DNA from 3 places in the Paenibacillus sp. RUD330 genome. Region 3 is predicted to be linked to each of the others. Evidence: riboswitches for the same ligand, from Rfam matches in the RefSeq annotation. Region 3 holds a riboswitch; each other region holds the start of a gene.

Region 1 (7,744 bases), 1.4 Mb from region 3:
CCGATGCGAGAATATGGATCAACCTGCATTCCTCCTCCTTCATTGGACCGAAAGCCATCGGCAGGGATAGGCTGAAGAGGAGCTTTGCGGCCGCGGAAAAAATCATCGTCAACAGCGAGTTCCTGCGGGATACGGTGGCAGGCCGGGTTCCCGAGGCCGCGCACAAGCTGAGAGTCGTGCCTATCGGCGTGGACACGGCGCGCTTTCTTTCCCGCTGGGAGCCGGAAGGAGCCGCGCGCAGGGAAGCGTTGAGGCGGGCGAGGGGCTGGCAGGACAGGGACGTGCTTCTGTTCATGGGAAGGATCATTCCGCTCAAGGGCGTGCATCATCTGCTGCGGATCATGCCGGAAATCATCGCTCTGCACCCCAATGTGCTGCTCGCCGTCGTCGGAAGCCCGTTCTACGGCTCGCACCGGACGACCCGCTACAGCCGCGCCTTGCAGGCGCTGGGCAAGCGTTATCCCCGGCACATCCGGTTCATCCCCTATGTTCCTTATCCGGAAGTGCCGAGCTGGTTCCTGGCGGCGGATGCCGCCGTCGTGCCCTCGGGAGCGCGGGAGGCGTTCGGCCTCGTCAACGTCGAGGCGATGGCGAGCGGCATCCCGGTCGTCGCCTCCCGCGCCGGGGGCATGCGCGAGATCATCGTCGACGGGGAGACCGGGTATCTGGCCGATCCGGCGCGGCTCGAGCAGGAACTCTGCGACCGGCTGCTCGCACTGCTGCGCGATGAGGACTTGAGGGAGCGGATGGGCCGCGCCGGCCGCGAGCGGGTGGAGCAGCGCTACACCTGGGAGGCGACGGCACAGCGCTGGCTGGAGGTGCTTGCGGAAGCTGCGGAGCATCCCTGAGCGGGTGCGAGGCGGCAAGGACGGCTTCGGCGAGGCCGCCGAACAGGACGGAACGGGTTGCAGCGTTAAAGCGTACCCCCGGCAACGCGAAAAAGACCGTATCCCCCTCGTACGGGGAATGCGGTCATTGCATTCAGGCTTTTCATCGTGCCGGCGTCATTTCCCTGACCGGATGTTTTTCAGCGTCTTCTTCTCGAGGACGAAGCCGGAATAAATCCGATCGCCGCCAGATCCGGTCGGGCATTGAGGCAGCAGTCCGACCTTCACCGTCTCCTTCACGGGCAGGGTGAAATACCGCATCATGAAGAAATGGATGCCGTCAAGCGAATAATGAAAAGCGAAGGAAGGGCCGGTGCGGGCGACCTGCAGCCAGACGGAGTTCCCCTCGATGTCGCAGCCGTTCGCATCGTCCGACACCGAGTTGGTGACGACGCTGACGACGGCATGCGTGCCGAAGTCCGTCAGTTCGAAGCAGGCTTTCGCCCAGACGTCCAGATCCTTCATGACCATGATCGAGGCCGAATCGTACATGCTCGTGAACGCATGCTCGACCTTGACGCGCATGACGAAATCTCCAGTGACTTCGGTGTAGTAGAATGGCGCGTTGAGAAGGCTCTCGGGCAGCGTCCCTTCTTCGGATTCCGTACCATGGGGACAAAAGAAATCGGTTTTTTCCGGCGCATGCAGGATGATCCGGTCCGAGTCGAATCGAATGCTGCTTTCGTTCAGCCAGCCAAAAGTCTTAAAAGCGGATTGGTTCAATAGAATTCCTCCTTTGTATAGATTTATATTAACAGTAATTATTATCTAATACGATGGCGAGAGACTTCGGGAAAGGTCAGTCGTTGACTGAACGTAAATAGCCGCTTGGGACGACAATGGTCGTCTCTAGCGGCTTTTCGGAGCGGTGATGCCCGGTTGGCAAGAGAACAGAGAGAGTCGATCAGAATATTATGCCGATGGCTTCTCTTGTCAGGTTCAATGAACAAGCGCAGGACATTTCCGGAATTGATACGTTTATAGCCGCAATCTCCTGTTCCCAGATGGTAAAAAAATAGAGTTTTCTTATAACAAACACGGACTCCAAGGCACAATGACAGATCCGATTGTTCTGAAGCTTTAGTACGGTTACGACGAACTCAACCGGCTTAAAAAAGTCGGGCAAACCGAAACAACTGCAATCGCTGAATATAGCTATCATTCAAACGGATTGTTAAAAGTCATCAGGTTGGAAAATGGAACATCCAGCACGATGAATTACAATGGGTACGATTCAAGCGACTTGACGCAGCTGCAAGGGGCGTCTACGGTTATAAACCGTCATTCCTATACATGGAGTTCGGATGGAAATCAACTTTCTAAAACGGATCTGGTGGCTGGTTAATCTAAATCTGTCCAATAACTGGAGAGTTGTTAATAAGAAGATGGTATGGGGCAGATGGTAGAGCTATCAGACATGTAGATTATACCCATCATATAAACGCTAAAACTCATCCAGAAGCACCGCATGAGCATACTTGGACTTATGATAAAGATGGTAATCCATCTAGAAATTAAAAGGAGAGATTAGAAAGTGGGATACACTGAGCTTGTCCAACGTGTAGGATGGGGTGAAGAGTTCCATTCTATTATCTAGGTGATGAGTTCTGGATTAGTAGAAATAAAGATGGTCTCTATCTAACTCAAGGAAAGAACTCTTTTACACAATCCTTTCTTACAGCAGAAGAATTGCTTAAAAATGCATGAATAGATGAAAAAACAATATTTGAATTATGTGAAATGATTGAAATTTAATATTTGAACTGACCTTGGCTTCAAGCCTTTCAAGGTTTTTTAGTGTTCTCTAAAATAAAGAAATTTAGGGTATAGAATTACTTTCATATATAAAGACACCTATAGAAATGAGTTTTATATTAATATTTTCTGATTATTTTTATTTGGTTTATTAATTTAATGGAGCGGGCCACTGGTTGACAACTTCCACCACCCGGCTTATAGTCATACCAAGATATCCACTAGGGGCGCCCGCACGGGCTGAGATAAAGCGCAAGCTTTGGTCCCTTCGAACCTGATCTGGGTCATGCCAGCGTAGGAAAGTGGTCGAACATGCCTTTTATTTGGCCTGTGCCTCTTTTCGCCGCTTCCAGACCGGAGGCGGCTTTTTGCCGTCCTCCGGCGGAAAGCGGAGGAAGAGCAGGCGCACCCGATCTGCTAACCGCAATCTGCCGATGAAGGCGGATGCGGCGAGTAGAATGTCCTGGACAGCCTGCGTTTTTTCAACGCAGACAACCGGAACTTGAGGCATGACCGGCATTTCCAAGCGTGCAGCCCCCTGGCGGATATCATGATCCGTTAAGGGGGCTTTTGATTTTCCATGGCCATACATACCGAGCCGCTGCCGGGCAGCCGCAAAGTCTACATGCAGGGAAGCCGGGAGGATATCATGGTTCCGATGAGGGAAATCTCGCTCTCGGACAGCGAGGTGCGCGGAGAGTCCATTCCCAATGCGCCTCTGCGAATCTATGACGCAAGCGGTCCTTACACGGACACCGATTACGAGGCGGATGTCGCGATAGGCTTGCCGCCCATGCGAAGAGGCTGGATCGCAGAGAGGGCAGACACCGAGGCCTATCAGGGCCGGATCGTCCAGCCCGAGGACAACGGCTTCTCCGACGCAGGCAAAGCCGCCGAGAGGGGAGCGGAAATTTTCCCGCCATCCGGCAGGCTGCCGCTGAGAGCTCTCGCAGGGGGCAACATTACCCAGCTGCATTATGCAAGGCAGGGCATCGTGACTCCCGAGATGGAGTTCATCGCCCTGAGGGAGGGGATGGAAGCGGAGTTCGTACGCTCCGAAGTCGCGGCGGGAAGGGCGGTCATTCCGGCCAACGTCAACCATCCCGAGAGCGAGCCGATGATCATCGGACGGCATTTCCACGTGAAGATCAACGCCAACATCGGCAACTCCGCCGTGACCTCCTCGATCGAGGAGGAGGTGGAGAAGATGACGTGGGCGACCCGCTGGGGAGCCGATACGATCATGGATCTGTCCACCGGCAAGAACATCCATACGACGAGAGAATGGATCATCCGCAACTCTCCGGTTCCGGTCGGGACCGTGCCGATCTATCAGGCGCTGGAGAAGGTGAACGGCAAAGCCGAGGACCTCAGCTGGGAGGTGTTCCGCGATACGCTGATCGAGCAGGCGGAGCAGGGGGTCGATTATTTCACCATTCATGCCGGCGTGCTCCTCCGTTATGTGCCGCTGACCGCGAAGCGTCTTACGGGCATCGTCAGCCGGGGAGGGTCCATCATGGCGGCCTGGTGCCTCGCCCATCACAGGGAGAACTTCCTATACACGCACTTCGAAGATATCTGCGAAATCATGAAAGCCTACGACGTGACCTTCTCGCTCGGCGACGGGCTGAGGCCGGGGTCGATCGCGGACGCCAACGACGAGGCGCAGTTCGCGGAGCTGGACACGCTCGGCGAGCTGACGAAAATCGCCTGGAAGCATGACGTGCAGGTCATGATCGAAGGTCCCGGCCATGTTCCGATGCATCTGATCAAGGAAAATATGGACCGCCAGCTCGCCGTCTGCGACGAGGCTCCCTTCTACACGCTCGGTCCGCTCACGACGGACATCGCGCCGGGCTACGACCATATCACAAGCGCGATCGGGGCGGCGATGATCGGCTGGTTCGGCACGGCGATGCTCTGTTATGTGACGCCCAAGGAGCACCTGGGGCTGCCGAACCGGGAGGATGTGAAGGAAGGCGTCATCACGTACAAGATCGCCGCGCATGCCGCCGATCTCGCCAAGGGCCATCCGCAGGCCCGAAAGCGCGACGACGCTCTGTCCAAGGCCAGATTCGAATTTCGCTGGCGCGATCAGTTCCATCTGTCGCTGGATCCCGAGCGGGCGATGGGCTACCACGACGAGACGCTCCCCGCGGAAGGCGCCAAGAGCGCGCATTTCTGCTCCATGTGCGGGCCGAAGTTCTGCAGCATGAGGATCACGCAGGACATTCGGGATTACGCGGAGAGGGAAGGGCTGGACACGGCGGAGGCGATCGAGGCGGGCATGAAGGAGCAGTCGGAGGCGTTCAAGGCCGGAGGCGGCAGCATCTATGCTTGATCCGGCGGCAACAAGCCGATCCGAGGCGCAAGACGCCATTCAGGAACGGTATTCCCGGCAAATCCGCTTCGCTCCCATCGGCTGGAAAGGGCAGCGGCGGATCGGCCAGGCCGTCGTGCTTGTCGCCGGCACCGGCTCGCTCGGAGCTTCGCTGGCGCAGCATATGGCCCGGGCAGGGGTAGGCGAGCTGCGGCTTGCCGACCGCGACTACGTGGAATTCAGCAATCTGCAGCGGCAGATGCTGTTCGACGAAGAGGATGCGCGGCTGGCGCTTCCCAAGGCGGAGGCCGCCGCACGGAAGCTGAGGCGGATCAACGGCATAATTGAGCTCGAGGCGTTTGCCGCCGATTTCACGGCTCCCGGTCTGCTGGAGAAGATCGCGGGCGGGTGCGATCTGGTGCTTGACGGTACGGACAATGCCGCGGCCAGGCTTGTGCTGAGCGATTACTGCTTCCGTGCCGGCATTCCGTTCCTGTACGGCGGCGTCGCCGGCGCGGCCGGTATGAGCGCTCCGCTCATTCCCGGCGCGACCTGCTGCCTGCGCTGCCTCATCGGGGGCGAGGAGGAGCAGGAGAGCGGACAGACCTGCGAGACGGCGGGCATGATCTCGCCGGCCGTGGAGATGGTCGCCGCGCTGCAGGCGGCTGAAGCGCTCAAGTGGCTGGCAGGCGATAGGGAAGGAATGCGCCGCACGCTCGTCTCTGCCTCTGTGTGGCCATACGCGATGCGCGAGACGAAGCTGCCCGGACCGTCAAGGCTCTGTTCGATTTGCGGCTGCGCAGGAGCGGTGCAGGAACGGAGCGGGGGAGGGACGCGTTCGGGAACGCAGGATGCTTGGCGGGAGGATGAGGAAGCGGAGTCTTTATGGGGAACAGGTCGAGAGTTCCTTCCGAAAGCAGCCTCGGAAGCAGCCGGAAGCAGCCGCCGCCAGCACGCGGCCGTTCTGTGCGGCCGCGATACGTTCCAGCTGCAGCTGGAGCCTGCCGAACCCGGAACGTATGAGAAAAGGCTGGAGAGGCTGGGCTGCCGGCTGACGCTCAATCCTTATCTGCTGCGGGCAGTGCTCCCGGACAACGGGAAGCTCGTTGTGTTCCCGGACGGCAGAGTGCTGGCGCAAGGCGCCGCGGACGCTGACACGGCCTGGGAATGGTGTCGTCATTATTTGGGCGCGGAAGCGCCGGAGAGAGAGGCCAAGGATGAAGAAGCTTGAGTTCAGCCTGTACGTCATTACGGGCGAGGGCTGCCATCCCGGAAGAAGGCTGGAGGATGTCATGCGGGAGACGCTTGAGGGAGGAGCGGATATCCTGCAGCTGCGGGACAAAAAAGCTTCGCTGCGGGAGCTGGGAGAGAAAGCGGGCCTGCTGCGCAGGCTTACGAGGGAGTACGGAGTGCCGTTCATCGTGAACGACCATCCGCTGCTCGCGCTTGAATCCGATGCCGACGGCGTCCATCTCGGGCAGGACGATCTATCCATCGCCGATGCGCGGGAGCTGCTCGGTCCGGAACGGATCGTCGGCATCAGCACCCACAGCCTGGAGCAGGCCTTGAAGGCCGAGACGGCCGGCGCCGACTATATCGGAGTCGGGCCGGTGTATCCGACGGCAACCAAGCCGGGCCGGGCGGCGGTCACGCTGGACTACGTCCGCCAGGCGGCGCGGCATGTTCGCATCCCCTGGACGGCAATCGGCGGCATCCATCCCGGCAATGCAGGCGAGGTGCTCGCCGCAGGGGCCAGGAGATTGTGCGCCGTCTCCGCGGTTGTCGGCAGCTCCGATCCCGCAGCCGTCTGCCGGGAGCTGAGGAGCCTCATCGCTGCCGCAAGCGAGGCTGCAGCCGGTTTGAACGCTTCATCGGGAGCTGCTTCCCGACCGGGCAGCCCGCTTCGGCTCACCTTGAACGGCAAGGAAATCCTTACGCCATCGGCAACGCTTCAGGAGCTGGTCGAGTCGCATGGCCTATCCGGCCAGAGGATTGTCGCCGAAGCGGATGGAATCATCCTGCCGCGCGGCGATTGGAGCCGGCATCGGCTGGCGGATGGAATGAAGATCGAGCTGGTCCACTTTGTAGGGGGAGGCTGAGTGATGGATGATGAAATGAAGGCTCAAGCAGCGGCTCATGCAGCGGCTCATGCAGAGTCTCGGACAGAGACTCGAACAGAGACTCGAACAGAGGCTCAGACAGAGGCTCGGACAGAGTCCCAGACAGAGGCTCGGACAGAGTCCCGTACCGAGTATCGAACCGAAGCTCGAACCGATGGTCCTGCCGCTGTCCGAATCGCTGGCCATGCGAAGCCTCAGCCGGAGCGGGGGCTGGACCGGGATGCCTGGAAGGTGGGCGAGACCTGGCTTTCCTCGCGCTTTTTCCTCGGAACGGGCCGCTTCCCGAGCCCGGCCGTCATGCAGCAGGCGCTGCGGGCAAGCGGTGCGGAGGTCATTACGTTCGCCGTCCGCCGCGTCAATCTGGAGCAGCCTGAAGACGATTCGATCCTGCAGCATCTGCCCGAAGAAAAGTTGATCTACCTTCCCAATACGTCGGGCGCAGGCAATGCGGACGAGGCGGTGAGGATCGCGCGCCTGGCCAGAGCGGCCGGGCTTGGCAGCTGGATCAAGGTGGAGATCAGCGCGGATCCGCGCACGCTGCTGCCCGATCCGCTGGAGACGCTGAAAGCGACGGATAGGCTTGCGGCCGAAGGCTTCACGGTGCTGCCTTACATCTCGGACGATCCCGTCCTTTGCCGTCGTCTGGCCGAAGCCGGAGCGGC
Region 2 (7,744 bases), 2.8 Mb from region 3:
CGTGACCGAGGGCGAAGCCCGGCCCATCCTGGAGCAGCTGCTTCCGATGGAGAGGATATCGGGCACCGCCCTGACGAAGCTGATCGCGCTGGAAAAAGAGAGCGGGGGCAACTTCCGCCCCCAGACCGTCTATTCGATGCTGCTGCAGCTGCTCGGCCCTCTCCACGCTTCCGCCGCTCCCGGCATCGCGATCAGCGGATCGGGCGAGGGCGTGCGCAACGTGGACGCGAACAAGAACACGTCGACGCCTTCGAAGGTGAGGCTGCAGAAGCTGGCCTTGTTCCGGGACGACCATATGATCGGCTGGATCCGCACGCATGAGAGCCGGGGCCTGCTCTGGCTGCGCAGCGAAGTGTCCGGGACGACGATCTCCTTTCCATGCCGTGAAGGAGGGCCCAAGGTCAACAGCGCCCGGATCACCGGGCTCAAGACGAAGATGAAGCCCTCGCGGAGCGGAGACGGCTGGCTGCTCCAGGCGAATGTCGAGGCGGACGCAACCCTGTTCGAGTATACATGCGGCGGAAATCTTCATGATCCGGCTGCGGTTGCCGGCATCGAGCGCCTGCTCGGCCAGCAGGTCCGATCCGACATCGAGGACGGACTGAAAGCTTCCCAGAGACTGAAGGCGGATGTGGCCGGCATCGGCGAAGCGGTGCGGCGGAAGTATCCGCGCACGTGGAAAGGAATCGCTTCGGAGTGGAACGGCAGGCTCTACCCCGAGATGAAAGCCGAGATCAGGGTCGATGTCGGACTGATCAAGACAGGCCGGAGCAACCGCTCCTACGAGCAGGCGAGCGAGGACAGCCGGGAGAGGAAGTGAGGGCATGAAAGCCAAGGAAGCAAGCGTAAGCGCGGGGCAGATCGCCGTCTTTCTCGTGCTGTTCACCATCGGCAGCACGCCGATGTTCGAGCTCGGATCCGAGGCGGGACAGGATTCCTGGATTGCGATCGGCATCGCCGCCGCCGCGGGCTTCTGCCTGCTGCTCGTCTACCGCGCGCTCTACAACCGGGCCCCCGATACGAATCTGGCCGGACTGTACAAGCTGCATTTCGGCAAGCTGCTCGGCGGCCTGCTCGGCGCGGCGCTGGCTGTCGTCTTCGCCCTGGAATCGATGCGCAACGTGCGCGACTTCGGGGAGCTGATCTCCGCCACCTTGCTGCCGCAGACGCCGATGTGGTGCACGATGCTGGTCCTGACGGGAATCGTCTACTACACCTCGAAGCAGGGAGTAGAGGCGTTTTTCCGGGTCAACCAAGTGCTGATTCCGGTGCTGGCCGTCAGCTACATTTCCCTTCTGGGGCTGTTTCTGGCGTCGGGCCTGCTCGACCTCAACCGTCTGCGGCCCGTGCTGGAGCATGGCTTCAGGCCTGTCCTGCACGCGGCGTTTCCCGATATCCTGTCGTTTCCGTTCGGACAGGTCATGGTGCTGATGATGTTCTGGACCTATGCGAGGCGCTCTCCGTCCACGGGCGCGATGTCTTATGGCGCCTATGCCGGCGTCTCGCTGTTCCTGATTGCGGTCAACATGGTGCTGATCATGGTGCTCGGTCCGGAGCTGTATCGGCTCGCCGAGCTTCCGACGCTGGAGGCGGTGGAGCAGATCCGGCTGTTCAACTTTCTGGAGCGGCTCGATATTCTCGTGACGCTGCTGCTGTACATCGGGCTGTACGTCAAGGCGACCGGACTGTTTTTCGGTTCGGTCATCGCTTTGCGGACAGCCTGGGGAGTTCCCTATCGGGCGGGCGCCCTCGTCATGGCTCCGCTCATCTTCACGGCGAGCCTCCTGGAGCCTGTCCTGTCGCAGCATTTATGGACGGGCATGACCGTCTACCTGAAATTCAGTCCCTATTACCAGATCGCGCTTCCGCTGCTCATGCTGGTCATGGGAATCGGCTGGGTCAAAAAGAAAGCGCAGCGGCAGGCGGGGCAGGGCGGCGGAAAGGCGGGAGCCGGCGGGCAGGCCAAGGGCCGCGGAGCCGGCGGCCAGAGCGGCGGCGGCCAAAGCGGTGCCGGAAAGGCAGCCGGCGGCGCCGGGACGGGCCGAGGCGGACAGCCGGGGAACGGGCAGGAAGGCGCCGATGACAGCGCCAACAAGGCCGGAGGCCAGGACGGGCAGGAAGGCGCCGATCAAGGCTCGCAAGCCGGCAAGGACGGCGGGCGAAACAAGGCTCGCGGAGCGCCGGCCGACTCCGGCGCCAAGAAGCCGTCTTCAGGCTCGGAAAGTCCGGAGGCCGGCTCTACATGATGCCGCGCGCCCGCAAATTTCGACACGGAAGGTTGCAATAAAAGGCTCCTCTGCTATAATGGCTCTATTGACAACCGAATGAGCCTGGGGAGCTGGCGTACGCCGGCTGAGAGGGGAGAAGCATCCCGACCCGTTAAACCTGATCTGGATAATGCCAGCGTAGGAACCGCATGTCAGCCGAGCCTTTTGCCGCCCTCGGGCGCAAATGGATTCAAGTGACGAAGACGTCTTCCTTGGGAGACGTCTTTTTTTATTCCCTGACATGCTGGCGCTCCGGACAGGGCTCGGCCGGGCTCACGGCTGCGAGAGAAAGAAGGGGAAGCAACATGGGCATTCCAAGCAAGATGGGCAAAAAAGCGGGGCTGGCCGCGCTTGTTCTGGCGACGCTGCTGGCAGGCTGCGGCAACGGCAGCGGAAACGGCGCAAGCAGCGGGAACGGCGGCGCGGCGACGCCGGCGCCTTCCGGCACCGCCACGGCCGCGCCGGTCAAAAAAGTGAAGGTCGTCCTCGACTGGACGCCGAACACGAATCATACCGGGCTGTACGTCGCCCGGGACAAAGGCTTTTTCCTGAACCACGGCCTCGACGTCGAGATCGTGCAGCCGCCGGAGGGGACGGCCGCCGATACGCTGGTCGCCAAGGGGGAGGCTGAATTCGGCGTCGGCTACCAGGAGAACATCACGCTCGCCCGCAGCGAGGGCTTGCCGCTCGTGTCGCTGGCGGCCGTCATCCAGCACAACACTTCCGGCTTTGCTTCGCCGGAAGCCAAAGGCATCAAGGACCCGAAAGCATTCGAGGGCAAAACCTACGGCGGCTGGGGAGCGCCGGTCGAGCAGGAGGTCATCTCCTCGCTCATGCAGGAGCAGGGCGCCGATGTCGGCAAGGTCAAGATCGTCAACATGGGCAACGCGGACTTTTTCACCGCCGTGAAGCGGAATATCGACTTCGCCTGGATCTATTACGCCTGGACAGGGGTAGAGGCGGAGCTGCGCGGGGAGAAGCTGAACATGGTGTACTTGACCGACTACAGCAAAAAGCTGGATTATTACACGCCGGTGCTGGAAACGAGCGAGAAGCTGATCCAGGAAAGCCCTGATGTGGTGAAGGCATTCATGGCCGGAGCTTCCGAGGGCTATGCCTACGCGATCTCCGAGCCCGCCGCCGCCGCGGACATCCTGATCAAGGCCGTTCCGGACCTCAATCCGGAGCTCGTGCGCGCCAGCCAGAAGTGGCTGAGCCCCAAATATCAGGATGACGCTCCGCGCTGGGGCGAGCAGAAGGCGGAGGTCTGGACGAACTATGCCGAATGGATGCATGAGCACAAGCTGCTGGGCACCTTGCCGGATCTGTCCAAGGCGTTCACGAACGATTACTTGCCGGCATCTTGATGCCGGCTGACGGGGAGAGGGAACCGGATATGGCCAATGCACTCGTAAGCATTCAGATTTTGCCGACGACGCCCGGCGGGGAAAGCGTGCTTCCGTACGTGGACCGGGCGATCGAGATCATCAAGGAGGCCGGCGTTCCGTACCGTGTCGCGCCGCTCGAGACGACGATGGAGGGCGACCTCGTGCGCCTGCTCGCCGTCGTCGCGGAGATGAGCAAGGAGATGGCGGCGATGGGCTGCCCGTCCGTCATCTCTCAGGTGAAGATTTACTACAACCCGGAGAACGGCGCCTCGATGGACCGGCTGCTGGAGAAATACCCGGATGGACAGTAGAACGATCCGATGGGGGGCTCTGCTGCCCCCGGTCGTCGTCATGGCCGCCTTCCTGCTCTTGTGGGAGGCGGCCGTCCGTCTGTCCGGGACGGAGGCGTGGCTGCTGCCCGCCCCGAGCGATATCGCCCGCGATGCCTGGGCGGCCCGCCCGAGACTGGCAGAGCACACCGGAGCGACCTTGAGCCTGACGCTGCTCGGCTTCGCCGGCGGCGCGGCCGCGGGCCTGCTGCTGGGAGCCGTCCTGCACCTGCTGCCGCTCATGAGGTCGGGCTTCTATCCGCTGCTCGTCCTGTCGCAGAACATTCCCGTCATCGCGATCGGGCCTCTGCTCGTCATCTGGTTCGGCTTCGGGCTGCTGCCCAAGCTGCTGCTCGTCATGCTCGTCTGCTTTTTCCCCGTCTGCGTCGCGATGCTCGGCGGCCTCCAGGGAGCGGATCCGGGCCTGGAGCGGTACATGCGGATGATCGGAGCGGGGCGCTGGCGCCGCTTCCTCAGCCTGGAGCTGCCCGGCTCGCTGCCGCAGCTGTTCTCCGGCCTCAAGATCGCCGCTTCGTACAGCGTGACGAGCGCGGTCGTGGCGGAGTGGATCGGCTCCGACCGGGGGCTCGGCTACTTCATGCTGCTGTCCTCCAAGGGCTTCAAAACTTCGCTCGTATTCGCCGGAGTCGCGCTTGTCGTGCTGCTCAGCCTGCTGCTGTTCGCAGCTGTCGCAGGAGCGGAGAAGCTGGCGCTGTCCTGGCGGCCGCGCAAGGAGGGAGGACGATGAACATGCTTGAAATCCGGAATCTGCGCAAGTCGTTCACCGGCCGCGGCGGCGTCATCGAAGTGCTTGGCGGACTGTCCCTGACTGTGGGCGAAGGCGAGTTCGTCTCGCTCGTCGGCCCTTCCGGCAGCGGCAAAACGACGCTGCTCAGCCTCATCGGGGGGCTGGAGCGGCCGGACTCCGGCGAGATCATGCTCGCCGGGAAGCCGGCTACGGATGGAGCCGGCCGCGCCGCCTACATGCCGCAGCAGGCCGCGCTTCTGCCCTGGAGGACGGTCCAGGGCAACATCGAGCTGGCGCTGCGCATCGCGGGCAGAGACCGCGCCGGGGCGAAGCGTCTTGCCGAGGAAGGACTGCGCAGGCTCGGTCTGGAGGCCTATGCCCGCTCGTATCCGCATGTGCTGTCCGGCGGCATGCAGCAGCGCGTCTCGTTTTTGCGCGCCCTGCTGTCCCCGCAGCCGCTCATGCTGCTCGACGAGCCGTTCGGAGCGCTCGACGCGCTTACCCGGCAGCGGATGCAGCGCTGGCTGCTGTCGCTGTGGGAGGAGGAGCGCCGCTCGGTGCTGTTCGTCACCCATTCCATCGAGGAGGCGCTGCTGCTGTCCGACCGCGTTCTCGTCCTGTCGGCATCGCCGGCCGTCGTCGTACAGGAGCTCCAGGTGCCGTTTGCGCGCCCGCGCAGCGGAAAGCTGGGAAGCGATCCGCGATTCGGCGAGCTGAAGGAGTCGCTCTATGAATCGCTCGGAAGCCTGGAAGAGGGGGATATGCCGCTATGAACCCGTTGGGAGCAGATGCTGGATCCGGAAAGTCGTCATCGCCGCCGGCTGGAGCTGCCGTGAAGGGCTCCGAAGCTGGAGCCGTCGGGGAACGCACCGCAGCTGGAGCTGCCTGGAAGCGCTCCGAGCTGGAGCCGTCGGGGAACGCGCCGCGGCTGGAGCTGCCCGGCAGCGCTTCGGAGCCGGGGCTTCCGCAGACGCCGCAGAGCCGGGGCGACGCCTCCGACTGCCGGAATGAAGCGGCGTCGATGAGCGGGGCCCGGCTGCCGCTCATCGACACCCACATCCATCTGGAGCAGTATGCCGCGGATGAGCTCCAGAGCATGCTGGAGCAGTCGTTCAGCGGCGGCCTGACGGGGGCGGTCGCCGTGTCCATGGATCTGGATTCCGCCAAGCGGACGCGGGAGCTCGCCCGGGCGCATCCCGGCCGGATCATGCCGGCTTACGGCTGGCATCCGGAGCAGGAGCTTCCGGACGAGGCCGAGATGCAGGCGCTGCTGACCTGGATCCGGGAGCGCCATGAAGCCGGGGAGGCGTTCGCGATCGGCGAGGTCGGCCTTCCTTACTACATGCGGACGGAGGCCGAAGCGGCGGGACGGAAATTCGACGACGCGGGGCATTTGCGCATCCTGCGGGAATTCGTCTCCCTTGCCGCCGATACCGGACGAGTCATCATTCTGCATGCCGTCTACGAGGACGCCGCCAAGGCGCTGGAGCTGCTGCGGGAATTCGGCGTCGCCCGCGCGCATTTCCACTGGTACAAGGGAGACGAGGCCGTGACGCGAATGCTCGCGGATGCCGGATTCTACATCTCGCTCACTCCGGATGTGCTCTACGAGGAGGAAATCCGCCCGCTTGCCGTCTCGTACCCGCTGGAGCGTCTCATGACGGAGACGGACGGTCCGTGGCCGTTCGAGGGGCCGTTCGCCGGGCAGGCGACCCATCCGCTCATGATGCGGGAGTCGGTCGGGGAAATCGCCCGTCTGAGAGGGATGGACGAGAGAGAGGCTGCCTTTGCGTTGGCGGCGAACGCGCGCCGGCTGTATTTTTCCTGAGACACGAAGAGGCGCCCGGATTGTATCCGGGCGCCTCTTCGATTATTTTGCCCGTTGCCGAAGGCCTTCCATATACGTATCCACCAGCATGCGAAAAGTGGCGTCGGTGTCCAGCGGCATGCCGAAGCCGCCGACTCTCTCCAGCGAAACGAAGCCATGCAGCAGGCTGCGGATGCCGCGAACCGCATGGATGGCGGCATCGCCCTGCAGCTCGAAGCCGGACAAGGCATCGAGCGCAAGCCGCACAACGGTTCCGCCGGCCTGCTGAAGCTGCTCGTCCTCCGGCTCGGGAGCCCTTTGGACCGCTTCGTACAGTCCCGGATGCGTCCGCGCGAACTGAAGATAAGCGGCGCAGAACGAACGCATGGCCTCGTCGCCTTGCTTGCCGTCGAGCGCCAGCACGAGGCGGCCGTTCAGCCGCTCCAGCGCGTTCAGCGCGAGCAGCCGCCGGAGCTCGGGCAGGCCGGCCACATGGTTGTAGAGAGACGGAGAGCGGACGTTCAGCTTCTGGGCCAGCGACGCCAGCGTCACGGCCTCGAAGCCATGGGCGTCGGCAAGCTCGGCCGCCGCTCCCAGCAGCGCTGCTTGGTCAAGACCGATTCGCGGCGACATGGGCTTTGCCTCCTTGGCGGAATTCGGCTTGCCGGATGGCCTGTTGCAGAGCGGCTCCCGGCTGCTGCATCATGCGTCCGTGGCCGGCTGCGAGAAGCGTCGGCTTCAGAGCGGCAAGCTTGCGGGCGGACTCCAGCGCGACATCCGCGTTCCAGGTAGCCATGGCGGGAAACGGGAACAGGATCCGCATCTGGCCGCTGACGGCGAGGCCGCCGCGGACCTGGAACGCATCCCCGACCAGCAGCGACCCGTTGCGGCCATCGAGGAACGCCATCGAGCCGGGAGTGTGTCCGGGAGCGGCGATGGCGGTCAGCGAGCCGAGCGCGTCGCCGTCCCGCAGCAGCACGTCGGGGCGGGTCTTCAGGTTTTTCGGAATATCGCCGCGGATCGGAGTGGACGGCTCTCCTTCGTCAAGGGACAGATCCCCGACCAGCAGCCTTGCATCTCGGGCTGACAGATAGACGGGAACATGAGGCAGCGCCGACTTGAGAGCGTCCAGCGCTCCGACATGGTCGCCGTGGGCATGGGTCAGCACGATGCGGGCGATCGGCTTGCCGATCGAGGCGGCCGCC
Region 3 (7,744 bases):
AGAGAACCGGGATCCCAGGATCCCGGTTTTTTTGTTTTGAGCGAGGGATTGGAATGAACCCGATCCTGCCGATGGATTCAAAGACAGCGGCATCATTCATTCCCTTTTTTGGCATGGAGCGCAGGCCGCGATGAGGGCGGCCGGAATCGGAAGAGGAACCGAATATAGGGTTGTCGATTTCTCGCGAATGCTGGGGAAATCGACAACAATAGGGAATAATGGGTAGAAATAAGGGTTTGATGTTGGTAAAATTGCCCTGACTAATGAATAGACAGGGGGAAATCGCTTGCGAGCATGGCGTGCTTTACTCCTTCTGGCCATCGCCTCTGCCATCCTGCTGGCCGGCTGCGAGGCCTCGGGGGAGCGGCCGCCGCAGGAGCGGATCGTCAAGCTGCTGACGGCGAAGAAGATGGAGGGCAGGCTGGCCGGGACGGCCGGCAACGAAGAGGCTGTCCAAGCGATTGGAGAGGAATTCGCCCGCATCGGCCTGGAGAAATACAGCGGGGACGACTACCGGGTCCTATTTCCGTACCAGGCGGCAGAACGCAAGGAGATCAGCCTGAAGGTGACGATGAAGGACGGCAGCGTCAAGGAGCTGGTGTACGGAAAGCATTTCCGGGAACGCGTCATCCGGATGGATCTCGACGCTGCGGCCGAGCTGATGATGGGCGAGGATTCCATCGACTCGCTGACGGCCGGCACCGCATTCGTGGCGGCATCGGAGGAAGAGCTCGATCGGGCGCAGAGAAGGAGCACGCGGTTCATCCTGGCCCGCACGGACATGTTCAAGCCATATCCCGCCCGGCGGAATCTTAATGTGCCCGTCGTGGATATCAATGACGATACATATGGCTTTCTGAAGAAGAAGCAGGAGGAAATTGAAAGCATCTCTCTGCGCATGAAGTATGAGGACAAGGAAGAGGCGAAGGCCGCCAGCGTCATCGGCAAAATCTCAGGTACGTCCGCAAGCGGACCGGATCACCACGTCCTCGTCCTTTCGGCGCCTCTAGATTCCCTGGGCTCGGACGCGGGGAAGGTCTATGAGGGCGCTTCCCGGGCCGCGGCTGTCAGCGTGCTCGCAGGGCTAGCGGAATCGTTGAAGGCCCTTTCGGAAGAGAGGCCGTTTTATTCCGACATCATCTTTTGCGCCTTCAACGGGAGGGAAAACGGGCTTCAGGGAAGCCAGGAGCTCGTCAATTCCATCTATGATCCCCATGTACACATTTCTGCGGTTAACCTGGATGCGATGGGGGTCAAAGGCAGCAAGCTCAACTTGCTTGCCGACAACACGAGGAATCGGTTGGTGACCTCGCTGGCGGATGAATTGAAGCAAGGCGGCTTCAATGCGGAGACACGCAACAGCTTTGACGGCGACCATGCCTCCTTCGGCTATTATTCTCTGCCTGCGGTGTCGTTCGGGCTGGAGGAGCCGAACGGCGTTCGGACTGTCCGGGACCGGGCAGAGGATCTTGATTACGGGGAGCTGTCGCGAATTTCCGGCATCATTCTCGACTTTGTCCAAAAGCAGGACGAAGAGGCGAAGCTGGAGCATAATCACGCGGAGGCATATCCGTTCGGCCGGGAGAAATCGATGTATGAATACCAGGACGTCAAGCAGCAGCTGGTGCAGAGAGAGATGGCCAAGCTGGCGTTCAAGCAGTACGAGCTGTTCGAGAATAAAGAACAGGACATTCGGGAGCTGGTCTCGAACCCCTATCAAAACATGGAAAAAGAGGAATTCCAGAATCGATATCCGGGGTATTCTCTCCCGCAGAGCGTGGGGGGATATTCTCTCCGAAGCGTGATTGCCATCCTGGACGAAAAAGCTTTCGGAGCGGGAAATGTGGATGAGTTGGAGCCGAATCGGATTTATACGTCGGACAAGACATTTGAAAAAAAGGATATCAATGAATTGAGTCTCAGCTATGAAGGGAAGAATGGTTCGGTTCTGTTTTTATCCGTGCTGAACGGAGAGGGAAGCTCGTTCCTGCAGGATTCCGGTATGATCCCATCTCGAGAGGTCATGAGAAACGGTTTGGAATTCACGATCTATGATCGCGCCGGAACAGCTTATTCGGTGCTGTACCCGTTCAACTCCGGAGGAAAGGACTACAAAGCCACCCTGGTTGCCTACGTGATGACGGATACGGGCATGTCTCCAAAATGGGAGCTTGACGATGCGGAGACGGCCGCGCTGCTGAAGGGAATCGACTGGAAGGGCCTGGCTTGAGCGAAGGGAACTCCAGGGGGAGCCGACGCCGTACGGAGGATAACGGACGCTCTGCTCGGGCATATGGATTGGCGCAGATTCCCCGGGATGAGGCAGCCGTTAAAACGGCAAGTACGTCCATCCGCAGAAACAGACCCTGGAGAGGGCAGTACTCCAGGGTCTGTTTCGGTATTTCATGAACCGCCGCGACGGCTGCTTCCCTGGCAACCCTCGTCCGTCAACGGACGTCGGTTGCGGCAAGCAAGGGATAATGAGTGCCGAGCAGCCAAGCCAGCAGCCAGAGAGCGGCGATGGAGACCGCATACAGGCCGTCGATGCGCGACCAGCCATAGATGTAATAGTACGTGCGCTTGCCGCTGCCGCTGTGGAAGCGTCGCGCCTCCATGGCGGCGGCCATCCGGTGGGCGCGCCGGATGCTCTGGGCCAGCAGCGGCAGGGCATACATGCGCAGGCGGCCGTAGATTCCTAGGCGTCCGGGGCCGGCTCCCCGGATCTGGAGCGCTTGGCGGAGCGTGAAGAATTCATCCGCCAGCAGCGGAACCATATTGAGCGCGGCCAGGAAGCTGTAGGCATACTTGGGCGGCATCCGGAGCTGCTGCATCAGCGAGTAGAATAAGGCGACCGGACGGGTCGTCAGCGCGAAGGCGAGTCCGACTGCCGCGACCTGGACCGAGCGGAGCCCGAGATGCAGCCCGCGGTAGAAGCTTTCCTCCGTGATTCGGATGAGGCCCAGCTCGAACCAGAGCGTAGCGCCGGTGCCGAACATGATCATGCCGGAGGCCGACGACACGAACACAAGCAGGAACGGAGAGGCATACAGCAGCACGCGCAAAGGCGGGTGCCCGGTAGCGAGCAGCGGCAGCAGGGATGCGGCTGCGAGCAGCGCCATGACATTGGGGTCGTGGACGAACAGGGCGGCGACGAACAGCAGCACGGACGCGGCGAGCTTCAGCGTCGGGTTGACGCGATGCAGCCAGGTTTCTCGATGGGAAAAGGTCAGATGCATGCCGTGCCGCCGCTCCTTTCCGTAACAAGCCCGCCGTCGACGAGCCACTGCCGGGTCGCGAAGCGCCGGACCAGCTCCGGATCGTGGGTGATCATGAGAATCGCGCAGCCGTCGGAGCGAAGCCGTTCCAGCTGCTCCATCATCCGCACCGTGCCGCTCGCGTCGAGGCCGAAGGTCGGCTCATCCAGCAGCAGCAAGCGCTGGCCGCCGACCATGGCGGCAGCGACGCTGAGCCTGCGCTTCTGTCCCATCGACAGCTGGTAGGGATGGCGGCCGCCAAGGCCGTCGAGCGCATAGTTCTCCATGAGTGTCCTTGCCCGGCTGCTTCGCTCGGGCTCCCGCAGCGGACGAGGCAAGGAGTAGGCGAGCTCGTCGAGGACGGTGTCCGTCACGAACTGGAACTCGGGATTCTGGAAGCTCAGCGCGGCATGCTTGGCCATATCCCCGGGCTTTTTCAGGCTTTGGACCGGAATGCCGGGAATGTGCAGGATTCCCTTGGTCTTGACCAGCTTCATGATGGCGAGCAGAAGCGTGCTCTTGCCGGCTCCGTTGACGCCGGTGACGGCGATCCAGTCGCCGGCGTTCACCGCGAGCGGGCCGGTCCGCACCTTGGGCCGGCCGCCGCGCCATCCTTCCAGGCCGTCCAGCCCGAGCAGCAATTCGGCGGAACGGGCGGCAGGCGACGGAGACATCGTTGCGGGGCGGATTGCGGCATTATGATCGTAATCCTCCCAGAAGCCGGGGTACCAGATCCCGTATTCCCGCAGCAGCTTCCGATGCTCCCGGAACACGAGGCGGGGAGAGCCGTCGGCCATGATGCTCCCGTCGGGTCCGAATACGATGACGCGGTCCATATCTTCGGCGATGCCGGCGATCTTGTGCTCGACGATGATGACGGTCCGTCCGCCCCAGACGGAGCGGAGAGAGCTCCATACCTGCCGCGTGCCCTCCTCGTCCAGGAGAGCGGTCGGCTCGTCGAGCAGCAGAGCATCGGGCTCCATGGCGATCATGGCCGCGATGGCAAGCCGCTGCTTCATTCCCTGGGACATGCCGGCTACCGGAAAATGGGGGTCTGCCAGACACAGGCCGACCTCATCAAGACAGCGGGAGATGCGGTCCGGCATTTGCCCGCGCGAAATGCCCGCGTTCTCCAGCGCGAAGGCGATTTCTTCGTCGGCATACGGCATGCAGAACTGGGAGTCCGGATCCTGGAACACATAGCCGGGCCGGGCAGGGACAAGGCAGCAGTCCGCCTTCATCGGGATGCGGATGGCCGACGGCACCAAGCCGCCGAGCACCTGCAGCAGCGTCGACTTCCCGCAGCCGCTCGGTCCGAGCAGCAGCACCTTCTGGCCGTGTTCGATGGTCAGGCTCAGTCCTTTGAAGAGGAGCGGAGAGTCTTCTCCGGGATAACGGAGCCGCAGGTTCTCCACGCGCGCCGCTGGCCCGGCATCGTGTACGGGCGGCACCGGCCGTCTTGCTGCAGGCACAGCCTCGCCGGCATGGCGCCGCCGTTCGGAGCCGATTGCCGAGGCATTCGCCATAGAGGGCAAGCCGCTCCCGATGGCGGATGCGGGAGCTGCAAGCGGCGTCGAAGCCGCGCCGGTCTCCCTGCCGTTCGTCGGAGTGCGGCTGCGAATGCAGCCTTTCAGGATGACGTCTGCAGCGTTCATCGCCTTACCCCAGCGCCTCGTAATCCTTGTCCGAGGCCGGGTGGATGAGGCTCAGCACGCCGGTGCGCTCCAGCGCCTTGGCCAGCGCCCAGGCGAACAGGCCGGCGATGACGACGCTGCCGAGCAGACGCATGGAGACGAACAGGGTGTAGTTCCAGGCGGTCATTTTATCGATGTAGCTGTAGTGCGCGTCGATGAAAATGGAGACGACGGCGGAGCCGAGAGACGCAAGGATCGTCACGATCGGACCTGCCTTCCGGTACAGGAAGGCGGCGAAGATGATTTCGGCGCCGAGGCCCTGCAGCACGCCGTAGACGAGCGTCGAGGCGCCCCACGATCCGCCCATGAACGCTTCCAGCGCGGCCGCGGCCGTCTCGGCGAGCAGCGCCGCTCCGGGCTTGCGGATCAGGAGGAAGGCGAAGGTGCCGGCCATGAACCACATGCCGTAGCTGAGCTGCTCCGCATGCAGGCCGAGCGGCTTGAGAATGTCGTACATCGGATTCCAGATGCGGTAGATGATGCCGAAAACGACGGCTACGACAAGCGTGACGAGAATGTCGGCGAGCGTCAGTCCTTTTGGACGGTCGGCATTGGGCATGGCGGTGGACATAAGCATCAGACTCCCTCTCAAGGAAAAATGGAATGTTCCCCACAGATGGCTGCTGACCCGGCCCGGCCTCCTCCCGGGGGCATAGGAAAAGCCCGCCGGGAGCCGGCGGGCAGAGGGAATAAAGGCATATCCGCGCAGGATGGGCATAAGGCCCGGCGGCGCGGTGCATTCTCTCTACGCTGGCATTACCCAGATCAGATCAATGGTCAGCGGCATACGGCCGCAGTCTCAGCCCGACTTCATCGAGCCCCCATGCATGCTATGGAAATTGTCCTTACTATAACGTGAAAATCTGGAAGCGGCAAGAGGCATTATGGCGCCGGTCAGCGGGGAGCGATATTCTCCGCGAGCAGCTCGCCCATCGGCGACCAGTCCGGCTCCTGCGGACGGGACGGGCAGGAGACGGGCAGCAGCGGGAACAGCAGCTCCGCGATGCGGTACGCCTCTTCCAGGTGAGGATAGCCCGACAGGATGAACCTGTCGATGCCGAGCGCCGCATATTCCTTCAAACGAAGCGCGACCGATTCGGGATCGCCGACGAGCGCGGTGCCGACTCCGCCGCGCACGCGGCCGATGCCGGTCCACAGGTTGGGAGAGATCTCGTCCTGCCCTTCGCTGTCGCGGACCAGCTGCGTCATGCGGCGCTGGCCGACCGAATCGAACCGGTCCAGCACAGCCTGCGCGCTCCGGGCGTCCTCCTCGCTGACATGGCGGATGAGCCGCCGGGCTGCGTCCCAGGCTTCCTCCGCCGTCTCGCGGACGATGATCTGCACCCGCAGGCCGATGTCGACCTGCCTGCCGAGAGCGTGGGCGCGGGAGCGGACATCCGCGATTTTGGCCGCCACCATCTCCGGCGTTTCGGCCCAGGTCAGATAGGTGTCGATATGCTTGGCGGCTACGGCATGGCCGGCTTCCGAGGAGGCTCCGATATAGAGCGGCGGCGACTTGCGGCCGAAGGGGGGATATTGGAGCCGGGCTCCTTCCACCTGGATATGCTTGCCGCGGAAGGTGACCTCCTCGCCGGCCATCAGGCGATGCCATACTTGAAGGAACTCGTCCGTAGCCTCGTACCGGTCGGCATGGCTCAGAAAAATGCCGTCTCCCCGCATTTCATGCGGATCGCCTCCGGTGACGACGTTCACGAGCAGCCTGCCCGAGGAAAGCCGCTCGAACGTAGCCGCCATGCGGGCGGCGATCGTCACCGAGACGCCTGCCGGACGGACGGCCACGAGAAAGCGGAGGCGCTCCGTGGCGGTCATGAGCGCGGATGCGACGACCCAGCCGTCCTCGCAGGCATGGCCGGTCGGCACGAGCATGCCGGTATAGCCGAGCCTGTCGACGGCCTGGGCGATTTGCCGGAAATAAGGCAGATCGGTAATTTTGGCGCCTTGCGTCGTGCCCAAGTAGCGCCCGTCTCCCATGGTAGGGAGGTACCAGAATAGTTCCATGATGTCTCCTCCTGCTATTTTGTCCGATATCCTGTTCAGGATAAGCGGGGGCCAGCCGTCCGGATCGAGCGGTCCGACAGGCTGATGAACCTGCGACGGGCCGCTCCCGTCTAACGATGAATCTAAGAACGGGAAGGCTCCTGCCCGGATGACGGGCCTGCGAACGGCATCGCGTCCGCTCGTCCGGCGAGTCCTTGCCTGGCCGCGCCTGCCGGCGCGCCATCCGCGATGCGTCCGATCAGCCATTCGCGGAGCTCGGCGAACTCCCGGCTGGATCGCAGCGGTATCGTTCCTTCCTCGTGCAGAGGGTTGGCGAAGTCCTCGACGATCCGGCCCGGAGACGGATGCAGGAGCAGGATCCGCCGGCCGAGCAGCAGCGCCTCGTCGACGTCATGCGTGATGAAAAGAATGCATTTGCCCGTCTTCTTCCAGATCTCGCCGACATGCGTCTGCATGGACTCGCGCGTCAGGGCGTCCAGCGCGCTGAACGGCTCATCCATGAGGATGATGCTGGGGTCGGCGGCCAGCGTGCGGGCGATGGCCGCCCGCTGCTTCATTCCTCCGGACAGCTGGTGGGGATACATGGACGCGGCGGAGGCAAGGCCGACGAGCTCCAGATAGGCTGCTGCCTTCCGGCGGCGCTCGGCTTTGGGCATGCCGGCCATTTTCAGGCCGAACTCGACATTGCGGGCAACGGAAAGCCACGGGAACAGGTTGGCATGCTGGAAGACGACGCCTACCTTGGTATCCGGAGCGGAATGCTCCGCTCCGTCGATG

Evidence for each region. Region 3 has a riboswitch for thiamine pyrophosphate ahead of CIC07_RS01890 (ECF transporter S component). Riboswitches for the same ligand answer to the same signal wherever they lie in the genome.
Region 1: linked by a shared signal. The riboswitch ahead of thiC (phosphomethylpyrimidine synthase ThiC) and the one ahead of CIC07_RS01890 (ECF transporter S component) in region 3 are both predicted to bind thiamine pyrophosphate.
Region 2: linked by a shared signal. The riboswitch ahead of CIC07_RS14465 (ABC transporter substrate-binding protein) and the one ahead of CIC07_RS01890 (ECF transporter S component) in region 3 are both predicted to bind thiamine pyrophosphate.

Annotation. Positions count from the first base shown of each region.
Region 1 covers NZ_CP022655.2:1,766,125-1,773,868, forward strand. Annotated here, with positions in the region: gene CIC07_RS07785 (glycosyltransferase family 4 protein) at 1-848, shown strand, start outside; gene CIC07_RS07790 (DUF1349 domain-containing protein) at 1,005-1,610, opposite strand; TPP riboswitch at 2,856-2,960, shown strand; gene CIC07_RS07795 (hypothetical protein) at 2,962-3,168, opposite strand; gene thiC (phosphomethylpyrimidine synthase ThiC) at 3,223-4,983, shown strand; gene CIC07_RS07805 (ThiF family adenylyltransferase) at 4,976-6,193, shown strand; gene thiE (thiamine phosphate synthase) at 6,180-7,061, shown strand; gene CIC07_RS07815 (thiazole synthase) at 7,314-7,744, shown strand, end outside.
Region 2 covers NZ_CP022655.2:3,184,022-3,191,765, reverse strand. Annotated here, with positions in the region: gene CIC07_RS14475 (Ger(x)C family spore germination protein) at 1-820, shown strand, start outside; gene CIC07_RS14470 (GerAB/ArcD/ProY family transporter) at 825-2,246, shown strand; TPP riboswitch at 2,322-2,430, shown strand; gene CIC07_RS14465 (ABC transporter substrate-binding protein) at 2,573-3,634, shown strand; gene CIC07_RS14460 (thiamine-binding protein) at 3,664-3,966, shown strand; gene CIC07_RS14455 (ABC transporter permease) at 3,956-4,732, shown strand; gene CIC07_RS14450 (ABC transporter ATP-binding protein) at 4,729-5,505, shown strand; gene CIC07_RS14445 (TatD family hydrolase) at 5,502-6,560, shown strand; gene CIC07_RS14440 (TetR-like C-terminal domain-containing protein) at 6,603-7,172, opposite strand; gene CIC07_RS14435 (MBL fold metallo-hydrolase) at 7,150-7,744, opposite strand, start outside.
Region 3 covers NZ_CP022655.2:408,350-416,093, forward strand. Annotated here, with positions in the region: gene CIC07_RS01875 (M28 family metallopeptidase) at 287-2,230, shown strand; gene CIC07_RS01880 (energy-coupling factor transporter transmembrane component T family protein) at 2,448-3,236, opposite strand; gene CIC07_RS01885 (ABC transporter ATP-binding protein) at 3,227-4,909, opposite strand; gene CIC07_RS01890 (ECF transporter S component) at 4,914-5,519, opposite strand; TPP riboswitch at 5,674-5,783, opposite strand; gene ssuD (FMNH2-dependent alkanesulfonate monooxygenase) at 5,843-6,967, opposite strand; gene CIC07_RS01900 (ABC transporter ATP-binding protein) at 7,090-7,744, opposite strand, start outside.